One region of the Novosphingobium sp. GW821-FHT09E05 genome, then DNA from elsewhere that is predicted to be linked to it. Evidence: riboswitches for the same ligand, from Rfam matches in the RefSeq annotation. Region 1 holds a riboswitch; the other holds the start of a gene.
The links. Region 1 has a riboswitch for thiamine pyrophosphate ahead of thiC (phosphomethylpyrimidine synthase ThiC). Riboswitches for the same ligand answer to the same signal wherever they lie in the genome.
Positions count from the first base shown of each region.

Region 1 (8,490 bases):
TGATCATGCTGGAGAAGTCGAGGAACGCCTCGTGCCCGAGCTTGACGTAGCCTTCCTGCCAGACCCCGGCGGAATATCTCAGGAAATCCTCGTAGCCGGTGAGGTCGTCGGGGCTGACGCGGGCGATCTCGCGGCGCAGCGCGGCCTCGTCGTTGCCGTAGTCGAAGACGACGCCGTCGGTCCAGTTGAGGCGGTAGAACGGCGAGACCGGCATGAGCGTGACGTCGTCCGCCATGTCGTGCCCCGACAGCGCCCAGAGTTCGCGCAGGCAGTCCGGGTCGGTGACGACGGTGGGGCCGGCGTCGAAGGTGAAGCCATCGCGCTCCCACTGGTAGGCGCGGCCGCCGATCTTGTCGCGCGCCTCGATCAGGGTGGTGGCGATGCCGGCGCTCTGCAGGCGGATGGCGAGCGAGAGGCCGCCGAAGCCGGCGCCGATGACACAGGCGCGTTTCATGCGGTGGTGTTCCCAATGTTGCCGAGGTCGGCGAGCGGCCGGCCATGCCCGGCCAGGCTGGCGATCGCCGCGCCGACCGGCACCGGCGGCTTGCCCGCGAGGATGCGGGCCATGTCGAGCGGGGTCGAACGGCCGGCGTAAAAGCGTTCGATCAGCGCTTCGGGCAGGGTGTAGAAGCGCGCCAGCATGCGCCAGCGGTCAGGCCCGTCCGAGGCGCCGAAAAGCATACGGCTCAACATCCGGTAAAAGCGTCCTTCGCGCCAGTGCTGTGCGGCCCAGTCATGACTGATCGTTCCTAGTCTCTCGCCCGAGAGGTTGTCGAGCGTGGTGAGGTAGAGGGCAAATCTTACCGCATCGGGAATCGAGTAGGATGTTAAAGGATGGCAAAGCGCGGCGCGGGTGCCGGCGCGGGCGAGGTCTCCTCCCAAGGCCCAGAACGCGGGGAAGTTCCCGGTCGCGATGACGGGGAGGACGCCGGTTTCCTCGTAGGCCACGCTCTCGACCTGCCAGCCTGCGCCGGCCGCGTAATCGGCGATGCGCGCGCGCAGGACCGGAAGGTCTAGGGCGGGGGCGTCGGAATAGTAGGTGTCTTCCACGAAGACCTCGGTGTCCGAGAAGGGCAGGCAGTAGACGAAGCGGTAGCCGTCGAGCTGTTCGACGGTGGCATCCATCACAACCGGCTGGGTCAACCCGTGCGGAGCCGCGAGCCGCAGGGTGTGGCCGACGAATTTCTGCCAGCCGCCGGCCATGTGGGGGAGACCGTGTGTACCGCGGGCATCGATCACGCCGCCGGCGGTGAACGTGCGGCCATCGGTGAGGGTGACCCGTGTCGGCGAGGCGCTTGCCACCTCCGCGCCGGTCACGATGCGGTTGGCGGGGAGGGCGGCGCGCACCGCGGCATCAAGGCGCTCGCTGGTGGCGCTGCGGTAGGGGGTGGCGAGACGGCGTTCGGACGCTCCGGGAAAGCGGACGGTATAGCCGTCCCAGCGCGCGGCGATCAGCGGCTCGACGAGGGCCTGTGCCTTGCCGGCCACGTCGCTCGCGAAGAACGACCACACGTGGCGGCCGCCGAGGCGCTCGCCCTGCTCAAACAGCATGACCGAAAGTTCGGGTCGATGCGCGGCCATGGCGAGCGCGATCAACCCGCCGGCGAGCCCGCCGCCGAGGATCGCGAGGTCGCAGGAGACCCGACCGGGAAAGTGGTTTTTCGAGTTATCGCCGGGTGATTGCCGCATGTTCGCCACGCTTAGGGGCTGCGAACGATTGCTGCAACTTGGCAGCTTGTGTGCTTTGTAGCATGCTGGTCATGATGACAGGGGCACTGACCATTTGCGACGCATCGTTGGACGATGCGGCCGCCATCGCCGAGATCTACGCACACTACGTGCTGGAGAGCACTGCGACGTTCGAAACCGTCCCTCCGGACGAGGACGAATCGCGTCGCCGCCTGAGCGAGTTGCTCGACGGCGGCTACCCCTTCCTCGTGACCCGCGACGAGGCGGACCGCGTGCTCGGCTTCGGCTTCGCGCATCGCTATGGGCCGCGCGCCGGGTACCGCTACAGCGTCGAGACGACGATCTACGTGCGCAAGGACAGCGTCGGGCGCGGCATCGGCAGCGCGCTGCTGAGCGAACTCCTGTTCGAATGCGAGAAGCGCGGCTTCCGCCAGGCCTTCGCCGTGATCGCCGCGTCCGAGCCGACCTCGGTCGTGCTCCATGCCCGCGCCGGCTTCTTCCCCGTCGGTACGCTGGCGGCGGCGGGCTGGAAGCACGGGCAGTGGCTGGACGTATTTCTGATGCAGCGCCGCCTCGGCGTGGGGGCCGACACCTTGCCCGAGGACGATTCTGCTGCGATCGCCTGACGCCGTGTATCTTACACCGCTGTGGCCGCATGCCCGCGCTGCGCTCGTCGCAGGGTTGGTGGCGCTGGTGCTGCTCATCGTCGAACTGGCGATGGGCCGTCCCCCGCTCTGCACTTGCGGGATGGTCCGGTTCTGGGCAGGCGAAGTCGCATCGCCGCAGAACAGCCAGCAGGTCGCCGACTGGTACAGCTTCAGCCACGTCATCCACGGACTGCTGTTCTACGCCGCCGCGCATCTGCTGTGGCACCGCCTGGGCCTCGCGCGGCATCTGTCCGTGCGCTGGGCGCTGCCGGTCGCAGTCCTGTTCGAGAGCCTGTGGGAAGTGCTGGAGAACTCCCCGGTCATCATCGACCGTTACCGCGCAGTGACGATAAGCTACGGTTACAGCGGCGATAGCGTGCTGAATTCACTGTCGGACGTGGGCTGGATGACGATCGGCTTCCTGGTCGCCGCGCGCATTCCGGCCTGGGCGAGCGTGGTCATCGCGCTGGCCTTCGAGGCGTTCACGCTCGCGATGATCCGCGACAACCTCGCTCTCAACGTGCTGATGCTGATCTGGCCGCTTGGCGCGGTGCGCGACTGGCAGGGGCTGGGCTGACAATCGAATGCGGGCCTTGTTGCCCGCGCGTGACACTCTTCGCAACCGCACGCGTCTTGGTGCGTTGCGCGCATGATAATATACCAGGGGAATTTCATGAGCCTTCGTTCGACCGCCAAGCTGCTAGCGGCCGCCGCCGCCTTCAACGCCATGCCCGCATTCGCGCAGGAAGCACCCCCGGCACCGGAAGAGAACATCTTCGACGGTAACCACGTCACGCTCGGCGTCGGCGCGGGTTACGTGCCCAGCTATCGCGGTTCGGATGACTACGTGATCAGCCCCGTACCGCTGGTGCGCGGCAAGTACGAGGGCATCGAGTTGAACCCGCGCCTCGGCGGCGTGGCGATCGACGTCATCCCCGATGCCAAGGACGCGAAGCTCGGCTTCACGCTCGGCCCGGTGGGAACGATCTCGTTCAACCGCAAGAACCAGATCAAGGACGACGTGGTCAAGGCGGCCGGCAAGCTCGATACCGCGGTCGAAGTCGGCGTCAGCGGGGGCATCTCGCTGTACCGCCTGCTCAACGACTACGATTCGCTCAACATCACGACCGACGTGAAGTGGGACGTGGCCGGCGCCTATTCGGGCATGACCTATTCGCCGATGGTCAGCTACACTACGCCGCTGAGCCCGGCGGTTCTGACCATTCTCTCGGTCAGCGCCCGCCACGTCGACGACAAGTTCGCGCGCTACTACTACTCGGTCACTCCGGGCCAGAGCGCGTCGAGCGGGCTGCCGACCTACGGCGCCGATGGCGGCTGGGAAAGCGGCAGCCTCACGCTGCTGACCGGCTATTCGCTCGCAGGCGACATGCGCAAGGGCGGCTGGGCGCTGTTCGGCGTCGCCAACTACACGCGCATGTTCAACGACGCCAAGGACAGCCCGTACACGTCGATCCGCGGCGATGCGGACCAGTGGGCCTTCGGCGCGGGCATCGCCTACACTTTCTGACTTCGCTTAGTCCGCCAGGACCTCGCGCACCCGTGCGCGCAGGTCCGGCAGGACTTCGGCTTCGAACCAGGGGTTCCTCGCCATCCACAGTCGGCTGCGCCAGGCGGGATGAGGCAGGGGCAACAGCCCTTCTGGTGCTTCGCGCCACTGCCGCACCGCTTCCGTGAGGTTGGGCGCGAAGGCCTTGGGCAAGTAGCGCTTCTGCGCATGAAGGCCGACCAGCAGCGTCAACTTCCGGCGAGGCAGCTGCGCCAGCACCGGCGGATGCCAGCGCGGCGCGCATTCGGGACGCGGCGGCTTGTCGCCCCCGCTGGCCTTGCCCGGATAGCAGAAACCCGAGGGCATCTGCGCCACTTTCGCGGTGTCGTAGAACGCGGCCTTGTCGAGCCCGAGCCAGCCGCGCAGCCGGTCGCCGCTGTCATCGTCCCAGCCGATCCCGCTCGCATGGACCTTGCTCCCCGGCGCCTGCCCGATGATCAGGAGCCGCGCGCTCGCCTGCGCCGCCACGAACGGCCGCGGTGCGAAACCGAGGTCGTGCTCGCACAGACGGCAAGCGCGGATCTCGCCGAGCAGGGTGTCGAGAGCGGTGGCCATGGCAGAGGCCGAGATGGGTCCGGCGGATGGCAGGCGCAAGGCCGGCTTGTCGTCGTCGCCGTGCAGGCGGGGGCCGCTGGGAATGCTTGAGGAGAGGCTTCCCCGACAGCCAGCCGCAGGATTGCACCGGGCCCAGCCCCCGCGCTGCCTTGCCGGCGGTCCCCAGCCGAGCGAGGGACGACGGCTCACCCCAGGCGCCGCATTTCCATCAGCGAGGACGAGTACGGCACCGCTAGCCCCTTCGCTCGGTCCCACCCGCCGTTTAGCCACAGCGCCCAGGCCGCCGGATCGGGCGGCAGGATCACCGGCATCGTCTCGCGTCCCTCCGCCTTGAGCGCGGCGTTGGCCTCGCAGGCGAGCAGGGCGAAGGAGGGAATCTCGCTGTCTTTCCATACCGCCGCTATCGCGAAGACCGGCTGATCCGCACAGGAGAACCACGACTGGCGGCGCTTGCCATCGGTCGGCGAGGGGCGGCCCCACTCCATGAACATCGTCGCGGGGACGAGGCAGCGGAACTCGCTGTTGCGCAGGTTGCCGATCCAGAACGGGCTGTCGAGGTTGCGCACGCTGAGGATGCCGTGGCGCGGGGCATCGTGGACCGAGGGCGGCGGCGGTACGCCCCAGAGGCGCGGGATCATCCGGCGCGGCGCCCGGCCCTGTGGGCGCGGCCCGGCCATGGCCTCGCGCCCGGCGGTAATGACAGGCGCGAACTGGCCCGGCGCGACGTGACCGCCCGCCCATGGATCGTCGCGCGCCTCGGCCCCGAAAAGGCGGGCCACATCGCGCGCGGCGGCGTCCAGGCGATAGAGCATCGGCATAGATCGCTGCCCCTAGACCGGGGGTCTGCACGCGTCTATCATCGCGGCACCCCGGGGAGCCTAGCAAGGTCCGAATGGACCTTGGGCTGAGAGGTGTGGGTATGCTCCACACGACCCGTCGAACCTGAACCCGTTAATACGGGCGGAGGGAGTGGACGCGGACCGAAGCATATCCAGGGCCCGTAATCCGTCTCTTGTTCCGTCCATGGAAGGAAGAGAGGCATCCATGGCAGATATCAATTCCAAGCTCGAAATCGGCGTCACCACCGGCCCCATTCGCGGATCGAGGAAGATCTACGTCCCCGCCCAGGCCAACCCGCAAGTTCTGGTCGCCATGCGCGAAATATACCTCGAACCCTCGAGCGGCGAGCCACCGGTTCGTGTGTACGACACTTCGGGTCCTTACACCGATGGCAATGCCACGATCGATATTTCCGCCGGCCTCGCTCCCCTGCGCCGCGACTGGCAGCTCGCGCGCGGCGACGTCGAGGAATATGCGCCGCGCGAAGTCAGGCCCGAGGACAACGGCCAGCTTGGCCCCGACCGTTCGGGCGGCGTCCCCCCGTTCCCGACCGCGCTGCGCCGACCGCTGCGCGCCAAGCCAGGCATGAACCTCTCGCAGATGCATTACGCCCGGCGCGGCATCATCACGCCGGAGATGGAATATGTGGCCGAACGCGAAAACCTCGGCCGGGCGCGCCTCAAGGAATACGTGCGTTCGGGCGAGAGCTTCGGCGCCTCGATCCCCGACTACGTGACCGCCGAATTCGTGCGCGACGAAGTGGCGCGCGGGCGGGCGATCATCCCCAGCAACGTCAACCACCCCGAAGCCGAACCGATGGCGATCGGCCGCAACTTCCTGGTCAAGATCAACGCCAACATCGGCAATTCGGCGGTCGCCTCCGACGTGGCGAGCGAGGTCGACAAGATGGTCTGGTCGATCCGCTGGGGCGCCGACACCGTCATGGACCTCTCTACGGGCCGCAACATTCACGACACCCGCGAATGGATCATCCGCAACAGCCCCGTGCCGATCGGCACCGTGCCGATCTACCAAGCACTCGAGAAAGTCGGCGGCATTGCCGAGGACCTGACCTGGGATATCTTCGCCGACACCCTGATCGAACAGGCCGAGCAGGGCGTGGACTACTTCACCATCCACGCCGGCGTGCGCCTGCCCTACGTGCCGCTCGCCGCCAAGCGCATGACCGGGATAGTCAGCCGCGGCGGCTCGATCATGGCCAAGTGGTGCCTTGCCCACCACAAGGAAAGCTTCCTCTACGAGCGCTTCGACGAGATCACCGAGATCATGAAGGCCTACGACGTCGCCTATTCGCTTGGTGACGGCCTGCGCCCCGGCTCGATCTACGACGCCAACGACGAGGCGCAGTTCGCCGAACTCTACACCCTGGGCGAACTCACCAAGCGCGCCTGGGCGCAGGACGTCCAGGTCATGATCGAGGGCCCCGGCCACGTGCCCATGCACAAGATCAAGGAGAACATGGACAAGCAGCTCGAGGCCTGCGGCGAGGCGCCGTTCTACACATTAGGCCCCCTTACCACCGACATAGCGCCGGGTTACGACCACATCACCAGCGGCATAGGCGCCGCCCAGATCGGTTGGTACGGCACTGCGATGCTCTGCTACGTGACCCCCAAGGAGCACCTCGGCCTGCCCGACCGCGACGACGTCAAGGTCGGCGTCGTCACCTACAAGCTGGCCGCCCACGCCGCCGACCTCGCCAAGGGCCACCCGGCGGCGCAGGTCCGCGACGATGCGCTTTCGAAAGCCCGCTTCGAGTTCCGTTGGCGCGACCAGTTCAATCTCAGCCTCGATCCCGACACGGCGGAGAAGTACCACGACCAGACCCTGCCGGCCGAGGGCGCCAAGTCGGCGCACTTCTGCTCGATGTGCGGCCCCAAGTTCTGCTCGATGAAGATCAGCCAGGAAGTGCGCGACTTCGCCGCCAAGCAGAACCAGCCCAGCACGCAGTTCCTTGCCGCCGAGGAGGCGGAAGCGGGGATGCTGGAGATGGCCCAGGTGTTCAAGGACACCGGTAGCGAGCTCTACATGGGGGCAGGAGACCGCGAGCACGATTGAAGCGCACGCCGGCGCGCAGCCTTTCGCGGGCCCGAGGCTTGAACCAACACCGCCGTCGTCCCCCGCGCAGGCGGGGACCCCGCTTCCTTTCTTCTACGCGGCGCGGGAAGAAAAAGCGGGACCGCCGCTTTCGCGGGGGCGACGCGGGGTGTTAGGTTTGGTCAGTAGGCTCTTCGGAGGTTCGATTCATGGCGCGCAGTTCCACCACCGACCTGATGAAGCTGGCCCACGACAGCTACTGGCTCTGGGCCGAATCGATGATGGTCGTGGGCATGCGCACAACCGACATGATGACCGGCCGCGGCAGCGACCGCGAGAACCGGCTGATGGTGTCGGAGAAGCTGCAGGCCGGTGCCGAGCTGGCGACGATGATGGCGACCGGCGGATTGATGACCCCGGAAAAGAGCGCGCAGCGGGCGGTCAGCCACTACCGCAAGCGCGTCACCGCCAACCGTAAACGCCTGTCGAGGAAGACATCGTGAGCGCCAAAGTCCACATCGGCATCGGCGGCTGGAGCTACGAGCCCTGGCAGCAGACCTTCTATCCCAAGGGCCTGCCCCAGGCGCGCCAGCTCGCCTACGTCGGCGAGCACCTGACCGGCACCGAGATCAACGCCACCTTCTACCGCCGCCAAAGCCCCGCCAGCTTCGCCAAGTGGCGCGACGCCGTGCCCGAGCGCTTCCGGTTCGCGCTCAAGGGCTCGCGCTACTGCACCAACCGAAAGGACCTGTCCGAGGCGGGTGAGGGCGTGGAGAACTTCCTCGCGCAGGGCCTCGTCGAGCTGGGCGACAAGCTGGGCCCGATCAACTGGCAGCTCGCCGCCACCAAGAAATTCGAACCCGACGAGATCGGCGCCTTCCTTGCCCTGTTGCCCGCCAGCCACGAGGGTCTGAAACTGCGCCACGCCATCGAGCCGCGCCACGAGAGCTTCGACGATCCCGCCTTCTTCGCCCTCGCCAAGAAAGCGGGCGTGGCCGTGGTCCTCGCCGATTCGCGCAAGTACCCGGCGTTCGAGAAGGCGCTGGACGGCGCTCCGTTCGTCTATGCCCGCCTCCAGAACGCGCAGGCCAAGCTGGAGCAGGGCTACCCCGACGACGAGATCGACCACTGGGC
Region 1 is NZ_JBWKOQ010000002.1:187,916-196,405, reverse strand. It holds gene AC07M9_RS12790 (phytoene desaturase) at 1-454, opposite strand, end outside; gene crtY (lycopene beta-cyclase CrtY) at 451-1,689, opposite strand; gene AC07M9_RS12780 (GNAT family N-acetyltransferase) at 1,761-2,315, shown strand; gene AC07M9_RS12775 (DUF2585 family protein) at 2,320-2,913, shown strand; gene AC07M9_RS12770 (MipA/OmpV family protein) at 3,010-3,864, shown strand; gene AC07M9_RS12765 (uracil-DNA glycosylase family protein) at 3,871-4,458, opposite strand; gene AC07M9_RS12760 (SOS response-associated peptidase family protein) at 4,644-5,276, opposite strand; TPP riboswitch at 5,319-5,444, shown strand; gene thiC (phosphomethylpyrimidine synthase ThiC) at 5,503-7,377, shown strand; gene AC07M9_RS12750 (hypothetical protein) at 7,566-7,859, shown strand; gene AC07M9_RS12745 (DUF72 domain-containing protein) at 7,856-8,490, shown strand, end outside.

Region 2 (8,490 bases), on a different contig from region 1:
ACGCTGGGGCTGGACACCGCGTGCTTGCCCCTGGTCGGCAGGTAGTCGCCGCCGATGGGCAGGTCGTCGTCCAGCCGCGCGTGCAGGTATTCGCCCGAGACATATACGCTGACGCCCTTCGCCGGGCGATAGTCGATCTCGCCGTCGAGGCCGTAGGAAGTCTGGCTTCCGGCATTGATCGTCGAATTGACCAGCGCGCCGCCGCTGTCGACCACCGTCGCCACCTGCCGGTTGCGGAAGTGGTAGTGGAAAGCGGTCAGCGAGAAGGACAGGCTCGGGCCGATGTAGCGGTAGCCCAGCTCCTCGGAGACCGAATATTCGTTCTTGAGCGCATTGGTCCCCTGCGACACCAGCACGCCGCCGTAATAGGCGTCGTAGAGCGCGAACTCGTTGGGTGTGCGGAAGTTGGTGGTGACGTTGGCGAACAGCTGCTGCCGCTCGTCCAGCTGGTAATGGACCGATGCGCGGGGCAGCGCGGCGAAGCTGTCGAAGTGCACGTCCGACTGCGGGCCCGGCAGGTAGTTGGTGCCGTTGCGCACCAGGCTCACGCCCTTGAAGCCGATATCGACGCCTAAACGCGGCGCTAATGCGACGCTATCGGCAAGGAAGAAGCCCTTGGTCACCGTCTCCGTGCGCTGGTTCTCATAGGCGAGCAGGCGGCCGTCGGCGGTCCTGATCGCATCGTCCTGATACCCCCACTGGTCGACGGGGTGCCCGTCCGCACCAATCGAGGTATAGGATTGTGTAACGCGATCAGTACCATAGTCGAACCAGAGACCCGCCGTAATGCGGTGCGCGCCCGCTTCCAGCGTGACTTTGCCGACATCGCCGATGCGGAACTGCTTGCCCGTCCAGTTGCCGAGCACCGTCGCCAGCCCATCCACCGAGCCCGGCAGCGAAACCGGCTCCCCCAGCTCCTCATTGCCGAGATAGTTGCCGGTTTCGGTCAGCTGCGTACCGTAAGGCGCATTGCCATGCCCGAACTGAGCATAGGCGGTGCTGTCGAACGTCAGCCTGTCGCCGAGCTTCAGGTGAAGCGGCGCGGCGACGTAGAAGTTGCGGAACGGGGCGCGGTAGAGCCGCCAGTAGTTCGTGTTGCCGTCGCTGTAGTGCTCATCATGGTTGAAGCCGCGCCCGTTGGCCTGCCAGTCCGACAGCGTCGGGCTGGGATAGGTCGACGTGCTCGCGTCGTTGAAGGACAGCGCGATGCTGGCGCGGTTCCCCTCCCCCCACTCGCCGAGCAGCTTGGCGTCGACGTGCTGGCGCTTGTCGAAGCCGGCGCCGCGCCAGTTGTCCGCACGATTGTTCGAATAGGACACGAAGGCCTTGAGCCCGCTCGACCCGATCGCACCGCTGTCGAAGCGGACGAACACGCGCCGCTCGTCGTACGAGCCGGCCGAGAGATTGACGAGCGCGCCGGGTTCCGCCTTGGGATCATCCAGCGTCAGCGACAGGAGGCCGCCGGCAGCCGCAACGACCGGAGCGTCGATGTCGGCGGATCCCTGCGCCAGCGCCACCTGCCGGACGTTCTCGGCATCGGCGAACTGCGAAGGATAGGCGTAATAATAGCCGATGTCGTTCTGCGGAGCGCCTTCCATGAGCACGCCGATCTGGTCCTGCCCAAGCCCGCGCAGCGTCAGGCTCGAACTGGCCGACAGCCCATAGGGGTCGCTCGACGAGACATTGGCGCCCGGCAGCAGGTTGACGAGCTGGAAGGCGTTCAGCGTCGGCGCCTGCTTGACGATGAAGTCGGACGAGATGGCACTGATCGCCTTGGGCGCGGTCTGGTCGGGCAGCAGCCCTTCGGGATCGGGATGGCCGATGACCTGGATGTCCGCCCGGTCGGCGTCATCGTCCGCGGCCGTGGCCGCAGAAGCGAAAAGCAAAGCCGGGAACGCCAGCGCGGCCCCGCTCAAAAACCTGAAACCACCCGCCATCGTTTTCTCGTCCACTCCATTTGGAGGGACAACGGAAAAAACTGCCGCCGGCCCTCCCTACGCCGGTATCAACCGGATCAGGTTCAGCGGGTCGTGGTCTGCAGACCACCTCTCAGCCACGCATAAGCGGCCCCCCGGGGATAGCGCGCCTCTAGGCGGTCCGAGGCTCGGTGGGAAGCGTAATCGAACGCAACGCATCAGGAGCGACGGAGATTTCAGCCGGGCGATTGCGACACAAGACCTGACCGTTCGGAAACGGAGCAGACACCGACGAGCCATACCGCTGCGGACCTCCACTCCATGCCCAGGAATTCCATGCACCACGCCGCTCCCACCCGCCGCGCCATCGCCGTCCTTGCCGCCGCCGTTCTTGGCCTAGGGACGCCCGCGCAGGCCGAGACCAGCCAGGACGAGCAGGCCTGGGTGAACCTCACCGCGATGGGCCTGATTTCCGGCGACGCGGTGTACTTCGCGGAGTTGCAGCCGCGCGTGGGCGACGCCGTCTCGCGGCTCGATGCCCTGCTGCTGCGCGGCGCCGTCGGCTGGAAGCTCTCAAGCAGCGCCACGCTGTACCAGGGCTATGCGCACGTCGTCACGCCGGTCGACGGTGGGCACGACATCAACGAGGAGCGCACTTTCCAGCAGCTCACCCTCACGCTGGGCAAGCCACTGGGTGGCGAACTGTCTTCCCGCACCCGGCTGGAGCAGCGCTGGCGCTCGGACGGCCGCGACATCGGCTGGCGGCTGCGCGAGATGCTGCGCTACGAGCATCCGCTGCGCCCTGGCAGCGATGCAATGAACGCGCTGGTCTACGCGGAGGGCTTCGCGGCGCTGAACGACACCGACTGGGGCGCACGCAGCGGCTTCGACCAGTTGCGCAGCTTCATCGGCGCGGAAGTGGGGCTCAACGGGCCTTCGACACTGGAGCTGGGCTATCTCAACCAGACCATCGACCAGACGAGGGGCCGCACACGGATGAACCATGTTGCCGCGGTCACGCTGTTCTATCGCCATTGACCATGGGCTGACGGAGGGCTTCCATCGCGCAGCCGCCGGCGCCATAGTGCCCGCATGTGCCCCTCGCCCGATCACGAGATGACCGTCGCCCCCACCAACCTGCTGCGGGTCGATCACGGCCCGGCGGATGACGAGCTGTTCCAGGACCTGCTGCGCCGCCCCGGCGTGCGCATCGAACGCATCGTGTCGCATGGCCACACGACGCCGCCGGACCAGCCCTATGTTCAGGACTGGGAAGAGTGGGTGCTGATCCTGGCGGGCACGGCCGAGCTTTATCTGGAAGGTTCGGGCATGCACACATTGCGGGCGGGCGAGCACCTGCTGATCCCGGCCGGCGTGGCGCACCGCGTCACCCATACCGCCGATCCGACTATCTGGCTTGCCATTCACATCGCAGAACACTGAAGCAGCCCGCAAGTAAACCGGCCTGGCGCGCTCACTTGTATACGGTAATCCCGACTATTTTGGCAGAATGCCGTGGCGGACGCCGAAATTCCCGCACGACTTACCGCTGTTCGTCAAAAACAGGAAGACTTCATATACAATCGATTGTATGGGCGCCGAAGTTCCGTAATTCGCGCCCAAAAGGTCATCGCATTGCCCCGTTCCGTCGAAAATCGCCTCGCCAATCTGGAGACGGCCGCGCTTGTTTGCGAAGGCGCTCATTTCGGGCATCGCGACCTGCTGGCCCGGCTGCTTGCCAGGCTGCCCGGCACCGAAGTACGCGCGACGATCGAGGGCCTGATCGCACATGGGCGGGCCAACGCCGACGAACTGGGGCCCGCTCGCCTCGCCGGCTATTGCGGAGAGCTTTCCGCGCTGCACGAGGAAGTCGAACACTGCCTTGCCGAATCCGCCGCCTTGCGAGCAGCGACTTCGCGATGAATGCCAGGCGGCTTCCACGCTAACGCAGCTTGGGCAGAAGTTCGCTCTCGCAGAAGCGGATGAAGCCCTCCTGATCGTCGCCGGGGCATGTCAGCACCACGTGATCGAAACCCGCCTTGGTCCACTCCCGGATCGCAGCGAGGTGGACCTGCGGATCGGGCCCGGCGGGCATCGAATCCTTCAGGTCCTCGGGCCGAACGTATTTCGATGCCGCCTCGAAGCCGGCCACGTCCCGCAGTTCGCTGTTCACGGACCAGTCGAATGCGCTGAAACGGAAGCGTTCGTGGGCGTTGCGCAGGCCTTCCTCCGCGCTTGCCGCCCACGCCAGCGTGCACTCGCCGTAAGCCGGGCCGGGCGCGCCCTTCTTCGCCGTGAATTCGGCTATCAGGTCTGCCTCGGGGCTGGTCGCCATGATCCCGTCGCCGTGCTCGGCCGCCAGCGCCACGGATTTCGGCCCGCTTACGCCCACCGTCACGGTGATCGGCTGTTCGGGCGCGTCGTAGAGCTGCGCATGGTCGAGGTCGAAGAAAGCGCCTTCGAAACTGTGCAGCTCGCCGTCCCAGAGCATGCGCATCAGCTCGATCGCCTCGCCGAGCATCTCGTGCCGGACAGGGGTCGAGGGCCACAGCGCCCCGGTCACATGTTCGTTCAGGCGCTCGCCCGCCCCTACCGCGAGGCTGAAGCGGTTGTCGCTCATGATCGCGACGGTGGCGGCGGCCTGGGCAATGATCGCCGGGTGATAGCGGATGATCGGACAGGTCAGGCCGGTCGTGATGCCGATACGGGTCGTGGCGTGGGCGATGGCGCCCAGCACGCTCCAGGCGAAAGGCGCATGGCCCTGCGCTTCGAGCCACGGGTGAAAATGGTCGGAGATCGACACGAATTCGAAGCCCGCCTTTTCCGCCGCCACGGCATTGCGCACCAGCGCCTTGGGGCCATGTTCCTCGGTCATCAGCTTGTACCCGAACTGCGTCATCGCCGCCGTCTCCCGTTCCGCGCTGACAATAGCGCCCAGACAAGGAACACTTAGCGAGCAAACAAGGCGCCGCAGCTCGGCGCACGCAGGCCCCGCACCATGCTTTTTCCCGGCCGGCCTTGCAGCCCGGCGCGTGCTCCCCACTTATTGTGCAGTGCAGCATAAATAAGCCCGTCGACGCCGAGCCGGCGTCCTTCAGCGAGGAAATGGCATGCGGACGATTTCGGACACGATCACCCGGCTTGCCGCCCTGCGCGCCGCTGGAGCCATGAGCGCGGCGCCGGCAGGCAGCGGCCGGCTGGAACGACTGACCGACTTCGGCTCCAATCCGGGCGCGCTGACCGCATACGTCCACGTTCCGCAGTCGCTCGGAAAGGCTGCGCCCCTCGTCGTGGTCCTGCATGGGTGCACCCAGACCGCCGGCGGATACGACATCGGATCGGGGTGGTCGCAAATGGCCGATCGGCACGGCTTCGCGGTGCTGTTCCCCGAGCAGCATCGCCAGAACAATCCCAACCTGTGCTTCAACTGGTTCTCCCGCGAGGACAATCGGCGCGGCGTGGGTGAAGCGCTGTCGATCCGGCAGATGATCGCCGCGGTCATCGACCGGCAGGCGATAGATCCGGCGCGCGTGTTGGTGACCGGCCTGTCGGCGGGCGGCGCGATGACTTCGGTGATGCTCGCGGCCTACCCCGAAGTCTTCGCCGGCGGCGCGATCATCGCCGGGCTGCCCTACGGCTGCGCCGATACGGTGCCGCAGGCGTTCGACCGTATGCGCGGGCACGGCATCCCCGGCGGCTCCGCGCTGTCGGCGCTGGTACGCGGTGCGTCGGAGCACCGGGGGCCGTGGCCCACCGTGTCGGTCTGGCATGGCACCGCCGACGCGACCGTGAGCCATGGCAATGCGCAGGCCATCGTCGACCAGTGGCGCGGGCTGCACGGCGTGGACGCGGCGCCCACCCATGCCGAGACGGTTGGCGGTCACGCGCGCCGGGCATGGACCGATGCCGCCGGCCGCGAAGTGATCGAGGCCTATTCGATCGCCGGGATGGGTCATGGCACCCCCCTCGACACCCTGGCGACCGACGCCTGCGGGGCCAGCGGCGCCTACATGCTGGAGGCGAACATATCCTCGACCCAGCGCCTCTGCCGGTTCTGGGGGCTGATGGAAGGCACGGCCCGGGTCGCTGCCGAGGCTCGGTCCACGCCGCGCGAATCGGCGCCCGTCGACGCGGCTCCCGGCAACACCTTCGAACCCATGCTGCGGCAGCTCGGTTTCGGGCAGTCCCCCGATTCTCGCGGCACCGGCGCAGGCGTTCGCAAAGTGATCGAGGACGCGCTGCGGGCCGCCGGGTTGATGCGGTGACGGCCGGCGGGGCGCGACTTTCGGCAAATCGGCGGCCCGCCACCCATCCACTCGCTTGGTTCCTGCCGCATGCTGGACTAAGGGCGCCCTGCCCCGCCTCCTGCGACAGAGATTGCCGATGCTCCCCGTGAATGACCTCGCCCAGCTGGGCCAGCGCGTCGCCGCCACCCATGGCTGGCCCGCCGCCCGGGCGTTCAAGGCCTATGCGTGGAGCGAGGCGGACCAGGCGCGGATCGCGGCCTGCGTGTCCGACCTTGTGAAGGTGTTCCCCCGGGAACCCGGGACGGGCGGGCTGCTGACCGCCGCGCTGGCGGTCCAGCTCGAGCGTCGTCTCGACGCGCCGGTCCATCTGGTCGCCGGCACGCTGAGCGTCGATGGCGTCCCGGTCTGCGGCGACCGCCTGCCGTTCGACGGCCCCGCGCTGTTCGGAGAGCCGGACGCCGAATGGAACGGCCACTTGTGGGTGATGGTCGGGCCGCACGTCGTCGATGCCGCGATCTTCCGGCTGGCGTACTCGGCCGACTGCCCGCCGGAACTGGCGCGTCATGTCCATTCGGTGTTCGGGCCGGGCAAGGCCCTCTACGCCGACCAGTGGCGCAAGTCCCGGCGGCTCGGCCTGGAATACGAGCCGCAGTACGTTCTGAGCGAAGCGGACGTGACCCGGATGATGACCGCCGCCTATCACCTGATGACGCGCGCCGGAACGCCGTGAGCGTCCCGCAGACAGCCTCTATGGACAAATAGCTAACGCGGCACTGCCTGCCACACCGCTGTCACGCAGGCATCCTAGCTTCGGGCATCCTGCCTTTCGACGGAATGCCCCGATGAATGCCACGCTGACGGCCGAACACTACAAACGCCCCAACCTCGAAGGCGGGCTCGGCTTTGCCGGCCAGCTGGGCTTCGGCGCCGCGATCGTCGCCGCGCTGGGCTATGTCGCCTACAGCGTCTATGCCGATGCCAGCGCCGCGGGCGTCTCCGCGCTCGCCATCCTGCCCTTCGCACTGCTGTTCCTGGCGCTGCTGATCGCCCTCGGGTTCGAGTTCGTGAACGGCTTCCACGACACCGCCAACGCCGTGGCGACCGTGATCTACACCAATGCCATGCCTGCGAACGTCGCGGTGGTGTGGTCTGGCTTCTTCAACTTCCTCGGCGTGCTGCTGTCGACCGGCGCGGTGGCGTTCGGGATCGTCTCGCTGCTGCCGGTGGAGCTGATCCTCCAGGTCGGATCGGGCGCTGGCTTCGCGATGGTCTTCGCGCTGCTGATCGCGGCGATCCTGTGGAACCTGGCGACCTGGCGGCTGGGCATCCCCTCCTCTTCCTCGCACACCCTGATCGGCTCGATCATCGGTGTCGGCGTCGCCAATGCGATGATGCACGGCAAGAGCGGCACCGCCGGTGTCGACTGGACCAAGGCGACCGAGATCGGCCAGGCGCTGCTGGTCTCGCCGCTGATCGGCTTCGGCGTCGCGGCGCTGCTGTTCCTCGCGCTCAAGGTGCTGGTGCGCAACAAGGCGCTCTACCAGGAGCCCCAGGGCGACACGCCGCCGCCGCTGTGGATCCGCGCGCTGCTGATCTTCACCTGCACCGGCGTCAGCTTCGCGCACGGGTCGAACGACGGGCAGAAGGGCATGGGCCTCATCATGCTCATCCTGATCGGCACCGTGCCGACCGCCTATGCGCTCAACCGCGCAGTGCCCGCCGGCTACACCCAGGAGTTCCACATCGGCGCCAGCGCCGCCTATGCCGCGCTGGGCGGCGCCCCGAACGTCGACCTGCAACCCGCCGCCGCGCGTCTCGCGGTGACGCGCTACATCGCCGACAAGACCTTCCAGCCCGCCACCGTCCCCGCGCTCGCCGTGCTCATCAAGGACATCGACCGGCAGGTGAGCGAGTACGGCTCGCTCGCCAAGGTCCCCGCCGCCGCCACCGAGAACGTGCGTAACGACATGTACCTCGCCTCGGAAGGCATCAAGCGCCTCGCCAAGGACAAGGGCGCCGCGCTGAACGAAGGGCAGGCCGAGGCGATCGGCGGCTTCAAGAAGTCGCTCGACGCCGGCACCCGCTTCATCCCGACCTGGGTGAAGATCGCGGTCGCCTTCGCGCTGGGGCTCGGCACCATGGTCGGCTGGAAGCGCATCGTCGTCACCGTCGGCGAGAAGATCGGCAAGACGCACCTCACCTACGCGCAGGGCGCCTCGGCGGAACTGGTGGCGATGGGCACGATCTTCGCCGCCGACCACCTCGGCCTGCCGGTCTCGACCACCCATGTCCTGTCCTCGGGCGTGGCGGGGACGATGGCCGCCAAC
Region 2 is NZ_JBWKOQ010000001.1:2,078,842-2,087,331, forward strand. It holds gene AC07M9_RS09760 (TonB-dependent receptor) at 1-1,937, opposite strand, end outside; TPP riboswitch at 1,975-2,084, opposite strand; gene AC07M9_RS09765 (DUF2490 domain-containing protein) at 2,238-2,954, shown strand; gene AC07M9_RS09770 (cupin domain-containing protein) at 3,033-3,359, shown strand; gene AC07M9_RS09775 (hypothetical protein) at 3,432-3,839, shown strand; gene AC07M9_RS09780 (TIGR03557 family F420-dependent LLM class oxidoreductase) at 3,859-4,815, opposite strand; gene AC07M9_RS09785 (extracellular catalytic domain type 1 short-chain-length polyhydroxyalkanoate depolymerase) at 5,027-6,181, shown strand; gene AC07M9_RS09790 (hypothetical protein) at 6,300-6,893, shown strand; gene AC07M9_RS09795 (inorganic phosphate transporter) at 7,006-8,490, shown strand, end outside.
Region 2: it holds a riboswitch for thiamine pyrophosphate, as region 1 does, so the genes downstream of both, AC07M9_RS09760 (TonB-dependent receptor) here and thiC (phosphomethylpyrimidine synthase ThiC) in region 1, are expected to answer to the same signal.